4 regions of the Streptomyces sp. NRRL F-5650 genome follow, and region 4 is predicted to be linked to each of the others. Evidence: riboswitches for the same ligand, from Rfam matches in the RefSeq annotation. Region 4 holds a riboswitch; each other region holds the start of a gene.
The links. A riboswitch is a leader RNA that binds a small molecule or an ion and turns the genes downstream of it on or off. The one in region 4 is predicted to bind cyclic di-AMP.
Positions count from the first base shown of each region.

Region 1: it holds a riboswitch for cyclic di-AMP, as region 4 does, so the genes downstream of both, IG88_RS0122120 (M23 family metallopeptidase) here and IG88_RS0119220 (transglycosylase SLT domain-containing protein) in region 4, are expected to answer to the same signal.
Region 2: it holds a riboswitch for cyclic di-AMP, as region 4 does, so the genes downstream of both, IG88_RS0134735 (M23 family metallopeptidase) here and IG88_RS0119220 (transglycosylase SLT domain-containing protein) in region 4, are expected to answer to the same signal.
Region 3: it holds a riboswitch for cyclic di-AMP, as region 4 does, so the genes downstream of both, rpfA (resuscitation-promoting factor protein RpfA) here and IG88_RS0119220 (transglycosylase SLT domain-containing protein) in region 4, are expected to answer to the same signal.

Region 1 is NZ_JOGV01000026.1:40,932-44,969, reverse strand. Features, by position in the region: gene IG88_RS0122130 (TetR/AcrR family transcriptional regulator) at 1-88, shown strand, start outside; gene IG88_RS0122125 (SGNH/GDSL hydrolase family protein) at 60-845, opposite strand; gene IG88_RS0122120 (M23 family metallopeptidase) at 1,081-2,028, opposite strand; cyclic di-AMP (ydaO/yuaA leader) riboswitch at 2,033-2,190, opposite strand; gene IG88_RS0122115 (tyrosine-protein phosphatase) at 2,616-3,413, shown strand; gene IG88_RS38865 (DUF6126 family protein) at 3,437-3,556, opposite strand; gene IG88_RS0122105 (helix-turn-helix domain-containing protein) at 3,553-4,038, opposite strand, start outside.
Region 2 is NZ_JOGV01000061.1:59,666-63,703, reverse strand. Features, by position in the region: gene IG88_RS0134740 (aldo/keto reductase) at 1-797, opposite strand, end outside; gene IG88_RS0134735 (M23 family metallopeptidase) at 928-1,968, opposite strand; cyclic di-AMP (ydaO/yuaA leader) riboswitch at 1,980-2,136, opposite strand; gene IG88_RS0134730 (PP2C family protein-serine/threonine phosphatase) at 2,361-3,572, opposite strand; tRNA gene IG88_RS0134725 (tRNA-Met) at 3,781-3,854, opposite strand; gene IG88_RS0134720 (dihydrofolate reductase family protein) at 3,922-4,038, opposite strand, start outside.
Region 3 is NZ_JOGV01000038.1:69,864-73,901, reverse strand. Features, by position in the region: gene IG88_RS0128320 (cytochrome P450 family protein) at 1-303, shown strand, start outside; gene IG88_RS0128315 (transglycosylase family protein) at 447-1,487, shown strand; cyclic di-AMP (ydaO/yuaA leader) riboswitch at 1,671-1,837, shown strand; gene rpfA (resuscitation-promoting factor protein RpfA) at 1,841-2,572, shown strand; gene eno (phosphopyruvate hydratase) at 2,842-4,038, shown strand, end outside.
Region 4 is NZ_JOGV01000019.1:96,068-100,105, forward strand. Features, by position in the region: gene fahA (fumarylacetoacetase) at 1-89, opposite strand, end outside; gene IG88_RS0119215 (HAD family hydrolase) at 433-1,242, shown strand; gene IG88_RS0119220 (transglycosylase SLT domain-containing protein) at 1,290-1,778, opposite strand; cyclic di-AMP (ydaO/yuaA leader) riboswitch at 1,783-1,939, opposite strand; gene IG88_RS0119225 (polyprenyl synthetase family protein) at 2,715-3,725, shown strand; gene IG88_RS0119230 (LolA family protein) at 4,024-4,038, shown strand, end outside.

The sequences.
Region 1 (4,038 bases), on a different contig from region 4:
CCTGGCGCCCCCGCGACGTCGGGGGGACACCGCACGGGCGCCGGAGACCCGCTCCCGGCTCAGGCCACCGAGGCGATCCGCGTCTTGATGTCGTCCGGCGACAGCGTGCCCTTGGCCGTCACGTGGTCGCCCGACGACTCGCCGCGCAGCCGGCGTCCGATCCACGGGACCAGGTACTCGCGCGCCCAGTGCACGTCGTCGCGGCGCACGTCCAGCGTGCCGCGCGGCGGCAGGGGCGGCCAGGGCTGGTCGGGGTCGGCCGGGACGCGCAGGCCCAGTGCCTGTCCGGCGCGGAGCGCCACGCGGGTGTGGCCCTCCGGCGACAGGTGCAGCCGGTCCGCGTCCCACGCCCTGCGGTCCTGGACGCCGCGGAGCGACCAGAGGTCCAGCACGGGGCAGCCGTAGCGGTCGGCGACGGCGCGGACGTGTCCGTTGTACGTGGCGATCTTGCCGCGCAGGTGCTTGAGGACGGGCACCCCGCGGGTGTCGAACCCGGTGGTCACCAGGACGGTGCCGGCCGCGGCGGTCAGTGCGGCCACCGCCCGTTCGAACCGCTCGGCGACCTCGTCGGGGTCGGTGCCGGGCCGGATGATGTCGTTGCCGCCCGCCGCGAACGAGACCAGGTCCGGCGCGAGGGCCTCGACCCGCGGGACCTGTTCCGCCACGATCTGGTCGAGGAGCCTGCCGCGCACGGCGAGGTTCGTGTACGTGAAGTCGCCCTCGGGGCGCCGGTCGGCGAGCAGGACGGCCAGTCGGTCGGCCCAGCCGACGAACGCGCCGTCGGGGCCGGGGTCGCCGACGCCCTCGGTGAAGCTGTCCCCCACCGCCACGTACGACCCGATCACTGCTCTGCTGTCACTCTTCGAATCGTCTGCCACGTCGGCCCATGATTCACCTTGGAATGTGACCTACGCGACCGTAGGAAAGGGTTGACGGGCGGTGAGATAAGCCACTCCTAAAGTGTTCGTCAATTCCGGAATACGGCGGAGGGCGGGTCCGCCGCACAGCGGGTGCGCCGAAGGCCGGACCCGGGGATCGGGGTCCGGCCTTCGGGGCGCGGCGACCGCGCGGAACCGGTCGTCAGACGGAGACGCCGTGCGAGCGCAGGAACGCGATCGGGTCGATGTCCGAGCCGTAGTCCGGCGTGGTGCGGATCTCGAAGTGCAGGTGCGGGCCGGTCACGTTGCCGGTGGCACCCGAGAGCCCGACCTGCTGGCCCGCCGTCACCGACTGGCCGGCGGAGACGGAGAGCGAGGAGAGGTGGGCGTACTGGGCGTAGTGGCCGTCGGCGAGCTTGATGACGACCTGGTTGCCGTACGCGCCGCCCCAGCCGGCCGAGACGACGGTGCCCGCGCCGACGGCCTTGAGCGAGGTGCCGGTCGGGACGACGAAGTCGGTGCCGGTGTGGTAGCCGCTGGACCACATGCTGCCGGACTGGTGGTACGGGGTGCCGACGGTGCCGCCCGCGACGGGGGAGGTGTAGCCGCTGGTGGTGCCCGCGGACTGGGTGCCGGTGTCCGAGGACCGGGAGGAGGAGGTCGTCGCGGCGTCCGCCGGCTTCTCGGCGGCGGTCTTCTCGGCGGGCTTCTTGGCGGGCTTCTCGGCGGTCTTCTGCGACGGCGCGGAGGACGGCGCCGACGACTTGGCCGCCTTGCCGGCGATCGAGAGCTTGAGCCCGGGGTGGATCAGCGACGGGTCGGACCCGACGGCCTCGCGGTTGTCCGCGTAGAGCTTCTTCCAGCCGCCGTCGACGTGCTGCTCGTCGGCGATCTTCGAAAGGTAGTCACCGCTCTTCACGGTGTACGTCCGGGAATCCGAGTTCTTGCCGGAGCCGTTCGCGGCGGCCTTCTCGGCCGACGCCGGAACGGACTGCGCGGACTGCCCGGAAACGGAGTGCGCGGGAGCGGCGTTGGCGGCGGCGGCACCCAGCAGCGGCAGCGCGAGCGCGGCGCCGCCGGTTCCGGCGACGGCGATGGTGCGGGTCAGGCGCAGGGCCCTGGTACGGCGGTGCTTACCCTTCGCGGGCATGGCGAATTCCTCTCCGGCGCCTGCGAGGTGAGCTGTCGGGTGCGGGCTGGAGATGCCCGGCCGCGCCGGAACGCGGCTTTACCCCAAGCCGTTCCGGGAACCGGAACAGGCAGTTCTACCTGTGGGTCCCCCGCTCCTGCCGTGTACGGGTGGTGGATGAATACGGGCTCCGGTCGGCGGCAGGATTAGGCGTCCGTCCGGATCGGTGGTGAACGTAAGGGACCGGGACGCGCGGAAACAAGCGAGAGGTTCGCGCACCGGGCGTTTCCATTGATCCTTTACGGAAAAACGCGGTAACACTGCGTCGATTTCCGCCGCACCGCTTTCCCTGAATTCCCTTGGGAAGCGGCCCAATTACGTGAACATGACGGACAACGCACGGTCACGGATATGACGCTGCTCACGCACCTCTTGCCCACCCTTCGCCATTTCAGGGCCAGTTACCACCAAGACACCAATTCGGACAGACGACGCTTACCGGCCCGGAATGCCCCACTCGGAGCTGCTTTCCCGTACTGGTCATGCCGTATCGTCGAGTGGCACCCGCCGGCGAGCAGCGACGGCGGAACGGAGTGGGAGGAGCCCCCGTGACGCAGCAGGTCCCGTCGACCGAACCCGAGCTGAGCGGTGTGCGCAACTTCCGGGACGTGGGCGGACTGCCGACCGTGGACGGCCGGCGGGTACGGCAGGGGGTGCTGTTCCGCAGCGGGCACCTGGCGCACGCCACCGGTGAGGACGCCGCGTTCCTGGCCTCGCTGGGCCTGCACACGATCTTCGACTTCCGCAACGCGGCCGACCAGAAGCTGGAGGGCCCGGACGTCGAGCTGCCCGGCGTGCGCAATGTGAACCTTCCGCTGAGCGACCCGGCGGACGGGGCCGAGTTCTGGAAGATGGTCCGGGACGGAGACCTCGGCCAACTGCACGGGATCCTCGGCGACGGCAAGGGCGCCCGCCGGATGATCGCCTCCTACCGTTCGATCGTCACCGAGCGCACCGCGGAGCACTCCCGGATCCTGCACGCGCTCGCCGAGGACAGCGTGCCCGCGCTGATGCACTGCGCGGCCGGCAAGGACCGCGCGGGCCTGTCGATCGCGGTCACCCTCCTCGCCCTGGGCGTCGAGCGCGACGCGATCGTCGAGGACTACCTGAAGTCCAACGCCACGCACCGCCGCTACAAGGTGCACCGCAGCAGCTCCGCCGCCTCCGCCTACTCCCCCGAGGTCATGGAGCTGCTCAGCCCCCTCTTCGACGCGCGCGCCGAGTACCTGGCGGCGGCCTTCGAGACGATCGAGGAGACCTGGGGCGGCGTCGACGCCTACCTGGAGCAAGGGCTGCGGCTCACTCCCGGGACCCGGGAGCGCCTGCGCGAGCGCATGGTGGACTGAGCCGCCCGCCCGCGGACGGGGCGTTACTTGGCGCCCACCTCGAACAGCAGGTAGAGGAAGCCGCCGAAGACGTGCCCCAGGGCGATGTAGATGACCAGCCGCACCCACAGGGCGCGCGGGAACTTGTCCTCGATGGCACTCATGGCGTCTCTCCAGGGGTCGGGCCGAGGCACAGCGCGGCCGTCGGGCTCTGCAGCAGGGTGTGGACGAAGAGCAGCTCGACCCCGTCGGGGTCCTGGGCCGCGATCCGGTGCGGGGTCATGGAGTCGAAGTGGGCGCCGTCCCCGGCGGTGAGCCGGTGCTCGGTGTCTCCGAGGCGCAGCCGCAGCCGCCCACGCAGGACGTGGAGCCACTCCTCCCCGGGGTGCACCCGCACGACGTCGCCCTGGGAGCCGTGGGGCACCTGGACCCGCAGGGCCTGCATGCCACGGCCCGGCGCGCCCGCCCGGTAGTACGTCCAGCCGCCCGCGGCGGTGGGTTCCATGTCCGCGGCGCGCACGACGGCGTCCCGGTCGGCGGCCGTCTCGCCCAGCAGCCCGGCGACGGTCGTACCGTAGACGCGGGCGAGGGCGAGCAGCATCGGCAGCGAGGGCTGGCGCTGCCCGGTCTCCAGACGGGAGAGGTG
Region 2 (4,038 bases), on a different contig from region 4:
ACCGTGGCGACGGGGGCGTCGTGGGCCTCGGCGATCTCGTCCAGGGCGGCCAGCACCCGGCGCCCGCGCTCCGTCTCCAGGTGCTTGGCCGCACCGCCCGCCCGCGGACTGTCCACGGCGGTGCCGGGCCGGTACTTGCCGGTGAGGAACCCGGCCGCGAGGGCGTAGTACGGCACGGCGGCGAGACCGGCCCGCTCGGCGAGGTCGCGCAGCTCGCCCTCGTAGGTGTCCCGGGAGACCAGGTTGTAGTGCGGCTGGAGGGCGACGTACCGGGCCAGGCCCTCGCGCTCGGAGAACTCCAGGGACGCCGCGAGCCGTTCGGCGGAGATGTTGGAGGCGGCGATGTACCGCACCTTCCCGGCCTTCACCAGCTCGTCGAGGGCGCCGACGATCTCCTCGACCGGCACCTCGGGCTTGTCGAAGTGCGTGTAGTACAGGTCGATGTGGTCGGTGCCCAGGCGGCGCAGCGAGGCGTCGGCCGCGGCCTTGATGTTCGCGGCGGACAGGCCCGGGTACTCGGGGTGCTGGCTGACCTTGGTGGCGAGGACCACGTCGTCACGGTTGCCGCGGGCCGCGAGCCACTTGCCGAGGACGGTCTCGGACTCGCCGCCGCTGTTGCCGTCGACCCAGGCGGAGTAGGAGTCGGCGGTGTCGACGAAGTTGCCGCCCGCCGCCGTGTAGGCGTCGAGGACGGCGAAGGAGGTGGCTTCGTCGGCGGTCCAGCCGAAGACGTTGCCGCCGAGGGCCAGGGGGAAGACCTCGAGGTCGGAGGAGCCGAGCTTGCGCAGAGAAGTCATGTAAAGGGTCAACGACCGTGGCGGAGCGCGGCATTCCGGCAGGCGCGCAAAGATCCCGCAAACCGGCAGCCCTGACGTCGGGGGGTTGGCCGTCAGGACCGCCGGGGTTCAGCGGGCGCCCAGGGGTGGGTCAGGGGGTGAGGCCCTTGCTCTGCAGCCAGGCCATCGGGTCGATGCCCGAGCCGTCGGCGGTGTGGACCTCGAGGTGGAGGTGGGCGCCGGTCACGTTGCCGGTGGCGCCGACGCGGCCGATGACGTCACCGGTGGTGACCTTCTGGCCGACGCTGACGTTGATGGACGACTGGTGCGCGTACCAGAGTTCGGTGCCGTCGTCGAGGGTGAGCACGGTCTTGTAGCCGTAGGACCCGTCCCAGCCGGCCGACGTGATGGTGCCGCTGTGCACCGCCTTGAGCAGGGTGCCCGTGGGGGCGGCGAAGTCGAGGCCGGTGTGGTGGCCGGAGGACCACAGGGAGCCGGCCTGGTTGAAGGTGGAGGAGATCGTGTACGAGGAGGTCGGCAGCGTGAACTGCTTGGCCAGCTTCGCGAGCCGCTCGGCCTCGGCCTTCTTCGCGGCTTCCTCCTCCGCCTTCTTCTTGGCGGCGGCGGCCTTCTCCTCGGCCTCCTTGGCGGCCTTGGCCGCTGCTTCCGCGGCCTTCTTCTCGGCGGCGGCCTGGGCTTCGGCGGCGGCCTTGGTCTCGACCTGGGCCTGCTGCTGCTCGGCCTGCGCCATGATCCGGGCCCGCAGCGACTCACCGGCGCCGGCGGCGTCCGTGTTCTGCGAGGTGTCCGCGGCGACGGCCTGGGTGATGCCGCTGAGCGGGGTGGCGGAACCCTCGGGCTCCGGCTCCTCGCCGCCGGGCATCAGCGAGCCGACGTTCGGCAGGTCGGGCAGGGAGATGGAGACCGGCGGCTTGCCGGTCTGCGCGCTGGCCATGCCGCCCGCGCCGACTGCGGCTATGACACCGACGCCGAGGACGGTGGAGCTGCGGGCGAGTCCGCCGCGCTGCTTGGCGACGCGGTGCCGGCCGCGCACGGGGCGGATGGACTCCGCGGTGGGGTTCCACTCCTCCCAGGGACCCTCTTCGGCGCGGGGGGCGTCGTAGCCGAAGGTGTCGGTGCCGTGCCCGGTGGGTACGAACGGGGCCTCGGGGGCAGGCCGGTTGGACGCCACGTGGGCGTACTCCTTTCCTTCCTTCCGCCTACCGGGTTAGCTGACGGGTTCGGAGCAGGAAGGTCTCCTACGGGTGTGTGCCGACCGTGTTTCCACGGCGCCACACGCCCGATTCACCCCAATGTGATGGTTCCCCGGTTCCCTTGCGGGATTCGGCGCGTGCGCACGGAGCCGCCTTCTGTGACGGCTGGGACGACCGCGCTGCGTTATCGAACGTTAATAGACGGGGGGCTCGGATTCCAAGCCATTCCGCTTGATCATTAACGGAAACGGCCGGTACATACACCTCACGACCGGTGAAACCCGGGCGAGTTGACCGCCCCTCAGTATTCCTCTTCACGCCACTGCGTTCTGACGGTGTGTCAGTTGTTATGCGGAGGGGGACCGGGCCGTCACGGCTCGTGACATTGATCTTGGTCCCCGCGCCGGGGCCGGCGCACGGCGAGCAGCGCCATGTCGTCCGCCATGCCGCCCCCCGAGTGCCTGCGCACGTCCTCGGCGAGGGCGTCGAGCAGCGCCGCCGGATCCCGGAAGGCACGGCCCGCCAGCCGCGCCTGCGGATCGTAGAACTCGCCCTTGGCGTCCCGGGCTTCGGTCAGTCCGTCGGTGTAGAGCAGCAGCGTGGCCCCACCGGGGAAGTCGGCCTCCTCCGCCCGGTCGGGCCACACCCCCAGCTCGCCCATGCCGAGCGGCAGCGCCGACTCGCGGGCGGGCAGCGGGCCGACGCTGCCGTCGGCGTGCAGCATCAGGGGCGGCGGGTGGCCGCGGTTGACGATGCGTACGGTCCCGTCGCCGTGCGGGAGTTCGGCGAGGATCGCGGTGGTGAAGCCCTCGAAGGCGTCCAGTCCGTCCCGCCGGGTGCCCTCGCGCGCCAGGGCCCGCTCCAGACGCTGCGCCACCGCCTCCAGCGTCGCCTCCTGCTCGGCGGCCTCGCGGAAGGCGCCGATCACGACGGCGACGGCGGCCACCGCGCCCATGCCCTTGCCCCGCACGTCGCCGACGATGAGCCGGACGCCGCGGGCGCTGTCCTGCACCGCGTACAGGTCGCCGCCGATGAAGGCGTCGGCCTGCGCGGCCTCGTAGCAGACGGCGATCTCGAAACCGGCGATGCGCTCGGCGGGTTCGGGCAGCACGGCGCGCTGGGCGGCCTCGGCGATCTCACGGACGGAGACGAGGCGTGCGCCGGCGCGCCGGACGAAGCCGTTCACCAGGACGGCGAGCACGGCGACCGTCGCGATGGTGATCAGCTCGGTGAGGGAGTCGACGTAGCGGATGACGCCCTTGGCGAGCTGCAGCCCGATGACCGCGACGACGACGGTGACGCCCGTGAGCACCGTGCCGCGCCGCGAGTAGACCGGAGCGGCGATCAGGGGCGCGGCCGCGTAGAGGGGGCCGGCGGTGAAGTATCTCGGGGTGAGGATGTCGTACAGGATGGCGACGGCGATCAGCAGGACGGGGAGCGCGAGCACGAAGGCCCGCCGGAACCCGGCCCGGCGGCGCGGCGGCGGCCCGGCGGGCGGCTCGTCGTCGCCGAGGCCGGGGTCGGGGGCGGGATCACCGGGGAGCCGGCCGCCGGCTCTGGCGACCGCTCCCTCGTCGTCCACGTCACCTGGCCGCACCACTCGTCTCCCGCCACCCCGCACGTCCGCGTGCCGCTTGCCGCTTGCCGTCCAGGAGTCCAGGTTTCCGGGAGCGGGGGCGGGCGGCGAGCGGTGGGGGGCCGACCGGATGACGGAGGCGCCGGAGAGGAGAACGCACCGAGGAACGCACCGAGGGCCGGAACCCTTTCGGATTCCGGCCCTCGGCCTTCAGTAGCGGGGACAGGATTTGAACCTGCGACCTCTGGGTTATGAGCCCAGCGAGCTACCGAGCTGCTCCACCCCGCGTCGTTGTGTGCACCACTGTACGTCATCCCGGGACCGGAATGCACATCGGTATCCCCGCGGGGGCCTCCTACCGCTCCAGATGCCGGTTCGGTGCCGTGGCCCGGGCCTCGAACGCGGGCAGTACGACGACGTCGGCGCCCCCGGCGGCGAGCACCCCGCTGCCGTCCGGCTCCGTCACGAAGGT
Region 3 (4,038 bases), on a different contig from region 4:
GCCGACCGGGACCCGGAGCGGTTCACCGACCCGGACACCCTCGACCTCGCCCGCCGGGACAACCAGCACCTCGGGTACGGCCACGGCATCCACTACTGCCTCGGCGCCCCGCTCGCCCGGCTGGAGGGGCAGACGGCGCTGGCCACGCTCCTCACCCGGCTGCCCGACCTCCGCCTCGCCGCGGACCCGGCCGAACTCCGGTGGCGCGGCGGCCTCATCATGCGGGGTCTGCGCACGCTGCCCGTGTCGTTCACACCGTCCGCCCCGTCGGCCGGCAACGGCGGGGCGTCCACGCAAACGTGACACGCGCTCAGGTTTGTGATCTTCACGTGATCTGCGCGGCATGAACTTGTGACAAGTGATGATCTCCCTATACGTTCACGGATCAACGTGGTGTCGAGCGTCATCCGCCGCGTGGCCCCCGTCGTCTCGTGAAAGGTCCTCGCATGCTCTCCGGGAACGGTCGTCACCGTCGCCCCCGCCAGGCTCCCGCCCTGGTCGTCGCCGCCGGAGTGACCGGCTCCGCCATCGCGATCCCGCTGCTCGGCGCCACCGGCGCGCACGCGGCCGGTTCGGGGACCTGGGACCAGGTGGCCGAGTGCGAGACCGGCGGCGCCTGGAGCCAGAACAGCGGCAACGGGTACTACGGCGGTCTCCAGCTCTCCCAGGAGGCCTGGGAGAGCTACGGCGGCCTCGACTACGCCCCCAGCGCCGACGAGGCCAGCCGGTCGCAGCAGATACGCATCGCCGAGAAGATGTACGCGGACCAGGGCATCGCCGCCTGGCCGACCTGCGGGCTGCTGGCCGGCCTGGGCAACGGCTCGGGGGGCGGCGGCTCGGACGCGGCGGGTGACGGTGCGTCGGAGGGCTCGGACGCGTCGGGGAAGACGGACGGTTCCGAGTCGTCCCAGCCGTCCGAGACGCCCAAGACCACCGGAACGCCCGGGTCGTCGCAGTCGTCCGAGTCGTCCGGTTCCTCCTCCTCGGCGGACACGGAGGATCCGGCCGGCGCGAGTGAGGCTCCCGAGTCGACGTCCAAGGCGCCCTCTTCGTCCCCTTCGCCCTCTTCTTCGCCGTCGTCCGACTCTCCCTCGGCAACCCCGTCCGGGGACGCGGACTCCTCCACCAAGTCGGACACATCGGCCGAATCCCGCGCGGGCGCCCGTGCGGAACAGCCGGGCGACGGAGGCTCGTCCGGCTCCGGCCGGCACCGCGGCGACAGCGCGGACGAGGGTGCGGCGGACCCGGGGCGCGCCGACGGGTCGGCGGGGCGGCACGCCTCGCGCGACGGCGAGCCGCGTGAGTCCGGGGACGGTTCGTACACGGTCCGCTCGGGCGACAACCTCTGGGCCATCGCCGACTCCCTTGACCTCGACGGCGGGTGGCGTGCGCTCTACGCCGACAACAAGAAGGTGGTCGGCGCCGACCCGGACCACATCCTCCCCGGTCAGACGCTCACGGTCACGGGCGAATCGGACGAAAAGTAGGGGGAGTTCACGTCACGGTTAGAGGCTGTATGTCCCTTTTGGATCTCGTGAGAGATAGGTCTCAGAAGCCGTGATCGTCTTTGAAAAACCGCGGAGCGCGTGTCTACGGTCATGACCGCTCGCCACCGCGGGCCCCGACAGCCGCAACGCCGAATCCTGCCAGCGGCCGTACGGGAACAGTCGTCGCGTCAAGCGCCGCAGGCAGGAGCGGGGGACCCAAGGTAAGCGCCGCGCCGGGCAGTTGAGCCGGAGCGGCTAGGGGTGAAGCCGAGTCCCGGGAGGGACCCGGCCGGGCAACTCAACCGGCCCGAACCCGACAGCTCACCTCGCAGGCGTCGGTGAGGGGATCAACCATGCTGTTTTCCGGCAAGGGCAAGCACCGTCGTCCGTCCAAGGCCACCCGTGTCATCGCCGTCGCCGGTGTCACCGGTGCCGCCGTCGCCGCCCCGCTGATGGCGGCCGGCAACGCCTCCGCCGCCACCGCGTCCGAGTGGGACGCCGTCGCCCAGTGCGAGTCCGGCGGCAACTGGTCCATCAACACCGGCAACGGTTACTACGGCGGTCTGCAGTTCTCCGCCTCCACCTGGGCCGCCTACGGCGGTACGCAGTACGCCTCCACCGCCGACCAGGCGAGCAAGGCCCAGCAGATCCAGATCGCCGAGAAGGTGCTCGCGGGCCAGGGCAAGGGTGCCTGGCCGGTCTGCGGCACCGGCCTGTCGGGCGCCGCGTACACCGGTGGCGGCTCCCAGGACAGCGGCTCCGGCAGCTCGCAGAGCTCCCAGAGCCAGAGCAGCGGCTCCACCGCCGAGCGCTCCACCGAGCAGAAGGCGTCCCGCTCCGCCGAGCGCCCCGCCGCGCAGCAGAAGAGCGAGCCGAAGGCCGAGAAGAAGACCGTCACCACCCCGACCGGCAAGAAGGTCGAGAAGGGTGACGGCGAGTACAAGGTCGTCAAGGGCGACACCCTCAGCTCGATCGCCGACGCGCACGACGTCAAGGGCGGCTGGGCGAAGCTGTTCAAGCTGAACGACGACATCGTCGACGACGCCGACCTGATCTACCCGGGCCAGATGCTGCACCTCAAGTAAGGGGCGCGGCTCCCGCGACTCCCGCCCCGGTGCGTGTTCCCCCGTACGCACCGGGGCGGGATTTTTCGCGTCCCGTGCGCGCGGGCGCCGTCCGGTTTCCGGAAACGTCTTTGTTCCGTTCGGAAACAATTTACTCTCGGTTCTGTCCAGCGGGTGGGCGATCGGCTGGCCGATCGCCCGGAGCCGGTTAGGCTCGGTCCCGCAGAGCCGCCGCGGTCCCGCGGGACCGCGCGTCACACCGAAGCGTCACATTGAAGAAGGAGATGCTCGTGCCGTCCATCGACGTCGTCGTAGCCCGGGAAATCCTGGACTCCCGAGGCAACCCCACGGTCGAGGTCGAGGTCGGCCTCGACGACGGCAGCACCGGGCGTGCCGCCGTTCCGTCCGGCGCCTCCACCGGTGCCTTCGAGGCCATCGAACTCCGTGACGGCGACCCGGGCCGTTACCTCGGCAAGGGCGTGGAGAAGGCCGTCCTCGCCGTCATCGAGCAGATCGGCCCGGAGCTGGTCGGCTACGACGCCACCGAGCAGCGGCTGATCGACCAGGCCATGTTCGACCTGGACGCCACCGACAACAAGGGCTCGCTCGGCGCCAACGCCATCCTCGGCGTCTCCCTGGCCGTCGCCCACGCCGCCTCCGAGGCGTCGGACCTGCCGCTCTTCCGCTACCTGGGCGGCCCGAACGCGCACCTGCTGCCGGTGCCGATGATGAACATCCTGAACGGCGGCTCGCACGCCGACTCCAACGTGGACATCCAGGAGTTCATGATCGCCCCGATCGGCGCGGAGTCCTTCTCCGAGGCGCTGCGCTGGGGCGCCGAGGTCTACCACACCCTCAAGAAGGTCCTGAAGAACAAGGGCCTGGCCACCGGTCTGGGCGACGAGGGCGGCTTCGCGCCGAACCTCGGCTCCAACCGCGAGGCCCTCGACCTCATCCTGGAGGCGATCAAGGAGGCCGGCTACACCCCCGGCGAGCAGATCGCCCTGGCGCTCGACGTCGCCGCGTCCGAGTTCTACAAGGACGGCTCCTACTCCTTCGAGGGCAAGGAGCGCACCGCCGCCGAGATGACCGAGTACTACGCCGAGCTGGTCGAGGCGTACCCGCTGGTCTCCATCGAGGACCCGCTGTTCGAGGACGACTGGGACGGCTGGAACACCATCACCGCCAAGCTCGGCGACAAGGTCCAGCTCGTCGGCGACGACCTGTTCGTCACCAACCCGGAGCGCCTGGCCCGCGGCATCGAGGAGAACTCGGCCAACGCCCTGCTGGTCAAGGTCAACCAGATCGGTTCGCTGACCGAGACCCTGGACGCCGTGGAGCTGGCCCAGCGCAACGGCTTCAAGTGCATGATGTCCCACCGCTCCGGCGAGACCGAGGACGTCACCATCGCCGACCTCGCCGTCGCCACCAACTGCGGCCAGATCAAGACCGGCGCCCCGGCCCGCTCCGAGCGCGTCGCCAAGTAC
Region 4 (4,038 bases):
CGCTCCCGTGAGCCGGGGATCGAGAACACGCCGTACGGAAGGTTGTGCGGGCCGAAGGGGTCGCCCTCGGGGACATCGAAGGGGGGCATCGGGTGCTGCCTCGCTTTCGTGCTCGCCATGTGCGCCGTGCGCGCTGTGTGTCGTGCGGGCCACGTTACGGGTGAGGCACCGGTCTTGGGCAGTGCGACCGGAGGGGGCGCCCCGGCGTGGCCGCAGGCGGCGCGCGGCGTGGCCGGTGAGCGGCGCCCGGGCCCCCGCGGCGCCGCTCACCGGCGCGGAAGCCCGGAGTGGCTCAGCCGATGATGTGTCAGGTTGTGTGCACGATCGGGCGTCCGCGTGCATCCGCGGCCGGGTTCGAAGGCACTCGCTACGTCCTCGTTCGGAAGCGGTCGCGGGTGAGTCCGAAGGGTGCGGTGTCCGTATTCTCTGATCATGGACCGCACCACGTATTCCCTAGTCGCCACCGACCTGGACGGCACGCTGCTCCGCGGCGACGACACCGTCTCCGACCGGTCGCTGGCCGCGCTGGCGCGGGTCGCCGGGGCGGGTGCGCGGCACCTGGTGGTGACGGGCCGGCCGGCCCCCCGGGTGCGTTCCCTGCTCGACCGCCTCGGCTGCACGGGGCTCGCGGTCTGCGGGCAGGGCGCGCAGGTGTACGACGCCGGCGCCCACCGCATGCTGTGGTCCGTCACCCTGGACCGGGAACTGGCCGAGACCGCGCTCGGCAAGATCGAGGCGGAGGTGGGCCAGGTGTCCGCCGCCGTCGACCAGGACGGCGTCGGGGGGCTGACCCTCATCGAGCCGGGCTACCTGATGCCCCACCCCACTCTGCCCGCGGTGCGCGTCGAGCGGCGCGAGGAGCTGTGGTCCACGCCGATCAGCAAGGTGCTGCTGCGCCACCCCGAGCTGACCGACGACGAGTTGGCGGCGACGGCGCGCGCGGTGGTCGGTTCCCTCGCGACGGTCACCATGTCGGGGCCCGGCACGGTCGAACTCCAGTCGTGCGGCATCACCAAGGCGACCGGTCTGGCGCTGGCCGCCGAGCACCTCGGCCTGGAGCGGCGGCGGACGATCGCCTTCGGAGACATGCCCAACGACATTCCCATGTTCCAGTGGGCGGCCCACGGCGTCGCCATGGCCGACGCCCACCCGGAACTCAAGGCGGTGGCCGACGAGGTCACCACGACGAACGAGGACGACGGCGTGGCCGTCGTCCTCGAGCGGATCTTCGGTGTCTCCTAGCCGCGCTGCCGCGGCGTCTCCCGGCCGCGATGCCGCGGCGGCGCGGCTCAGTACGCGCTGAAGACGTTGTCCATCGAGCCGTAGCGGTCGGCCGCGTAGTTGCAGGCGGCGGTGATGTTGGCGACCGGGTCGTACGGGTCCCAGGAGGTGCCGGGCACGTGGTACGCCTGGAAGGTCGGGTCGATCACCTGGAGCAGGCCCTTGGACGGGGTGCCGTTGACGGCGTTGATGTCCCAGTTGTTGATGGCGTACGGGTTGCCGGAGGACTCCCGCATGATGTTGCGGTGGATGCCGTCGTAGGTCCCGGGGATGCCGTGCTGCGCCATGATGGCGAGCGACTCGCGGATCCAGCCGTCGAGGTTGTTCGGGTACGTCGTCGTCGCCGTGGCGGCGGTGGTGGCGGCCGCCGGGGCGGCGGAGGCGGTGGTGGCGCCGATGAGCGGCAGCGCGAGCACCGCGGCACCGGTGCCGGCCACGGCGAGCTTGCGGGCGAGGCGGCCCGTGCGGGCGTGACGGTTCAGACCGTTGGCAGACATGCTGTGTCCCTCTCCTTACGCCTGCGAGGTGAGCTGTCGGGTTCGGGCGGGGAGGTGCCCGGCCGCGCCCTGACGGGTACGGCTTCACCCCGAGCCGCCCCGGTGGTGACCGGTGCGGCGACTTACCTTGGGTCCCCCGCTCCTGCCGGCGAGTGTGTTGGGTGGATGACGGTGCGACGGGCGGTGGCAGGATTCGGCGTCCGCCCGACAGGCCGGGAACGTATGCGAGAGCACATGTCCGGAACAAGTGCAGGAATCACCCAACGTGCTAGTTGACCTTGGTCTGGGCCGTTTGAGGCTCTTGATCGTTTGCGGTTGCCAAGCCTCAACTGGCTTGTGGGGCAAAGGGAGGGCACAGGTTGCGGCGAGGTTGTCCGCAGGCGGGCCGGAGTGAGCCAACTCACTGGACTCAACAAGCGCGGCAAAACGGGCATTAAGCGCAATCATTCCCCAATCGGCCGCGGGTCGGGAGGGCTTCGGGTGTCGGGCGCGGGAGAGGGGGAAGTGGGGTGTGGAGTGCGACCGCGGGTGGGCCCGTGGGTGCCGGTCGGCGGCAGTGGTGCGGGGTGTGGGCGCGCATGTCGATCGGGTGACGTTCCGGGGGTGCGTGCCGTTGTGGGAAGTGGTGGGATCTTGGACGGCGGCTTCCGGCCCGCTCGTCCTGTCCGGCCCGCTCGTCCCCTCCGGGGGTGCCGCCCGTCCGGGGTCCCGTCCGTCCGGTCCGGGGTCCGGCTCGTCCGTCTGGCGATATCGATCAAAATCTGCTCATATCACCTGATCAAAAACATACCGTTCATGATCTGATTCCGACCGGCCTGTAACGGTGGGCGCTAGCGGTGATCGAAACGTGACCGGATACGCTGACTTGAGTGGTGGCAGCGACCTATCGACAAACCAGGTAATCGCCAGTAGACACCAGCAGACAGGAGACCCCTCGTGACCGTCGTCGGGCCGTTCGGGCTGAGCGTGCGGGACCAGGCTCTGGAAGCCGATGTCCAGGCCGGATTGGTTGCTGTCGAGGAAGGGTTGCTTGAGGCAACCAAAAGCGAGGTGCCGTTCATCACGGAGGCCGCCCAGCACCTGGTGCGGGCCGGCGGCAAACGGTTCCGGCCGCTGCTGGTGATGCTCTCGGCCCAGTTCGGCGACCCCTACGCCCCGGGGATCGTGCCCTCGGCCGTGGTCGTGGAGCTGACCCACCTCGCCACGCTGTATCACGACGACGTGATGGACGAGGCCGCCGTGCGGCGCGGGGTGCCCAGCGCGAACACCCGCTGGGGCAACTCGGTCGCGGTCCTCACCGGCGACTTCCTCTTCGCCCGCGCCTCGCAGATCCTCGCCGACCTCGGACCCGAGGCCGTCCGTGTCCAGGCCCTCGCGTTCGAGCGGCTGGTCACCGGCCAGATCCTGGAGACGGCGGGACCGCAGGACGGCCGCGACCCGGTCGACCACTACCTGGACGTCCTGGGCGGCAAGACCGGCTCGCTGGTGGCGGTCTCCTGCCGTTTCGGCGCGATGATGTCCGGCGCCGACGAGACGGTGGTCGACGTGCTCACCCAGTACGGCGAGCGGCTCGGTGTCGCCTTCCAGCTCGCCGACGACGTCCTGGACATCGCCTCCGACTCCGACGAGTCCGGCAAGACGCCCGGCACGGACCTGCGCGAGGGCATCCCCACCCTGCCCGTACTGCGGCTGCGCGAGCGGGCGGCCCGGCTGGGGCTCGCCGAGGACGTCGCCCTGTGCGAGCTGCTCGACTCCGACCTGAGCGACGACGCCCGGCACGCCGAGGCGCTGCGCCTGCTGCGCGCCCACCCCGCACTGGAGCAGGCGCGCAAGGACACCGTCCGGTACGCCAAGGAGGCCCGCGCCGCGCTGGCCCCGCTGCGGGAGTGCGACGCGAAGGCCGCGCTGGTGGAGCTGTGCGACGCGGTGGTGCACCGCGCCGGGTGACCGCCGCCCCCGCCCGCATCGTGTCGCCCGCCCCGCCCCGCGTCGCACGCCCCCTCCGTGCCGTCCGCCGAGTGCCGTATCCCGCCCCCTACGGGCCGGAGGAGCCGTCGCCCGTCCGTGTCATCCCGCAGGAGTAGGCGGAGTTGAGCCCGCGGTCTGACGCCTGCGCGGCGGTGATTTGGTCAGATGGACACCACGGAACACACCAATCCTCACCGATTCGGGTGAGAATGGCGGCTCACGGGAACGAGTGCGAGGTCGCGAGACAGCCGCCGCCGACGACGGAGGTAGGGCACACATGGCACCGATCGAT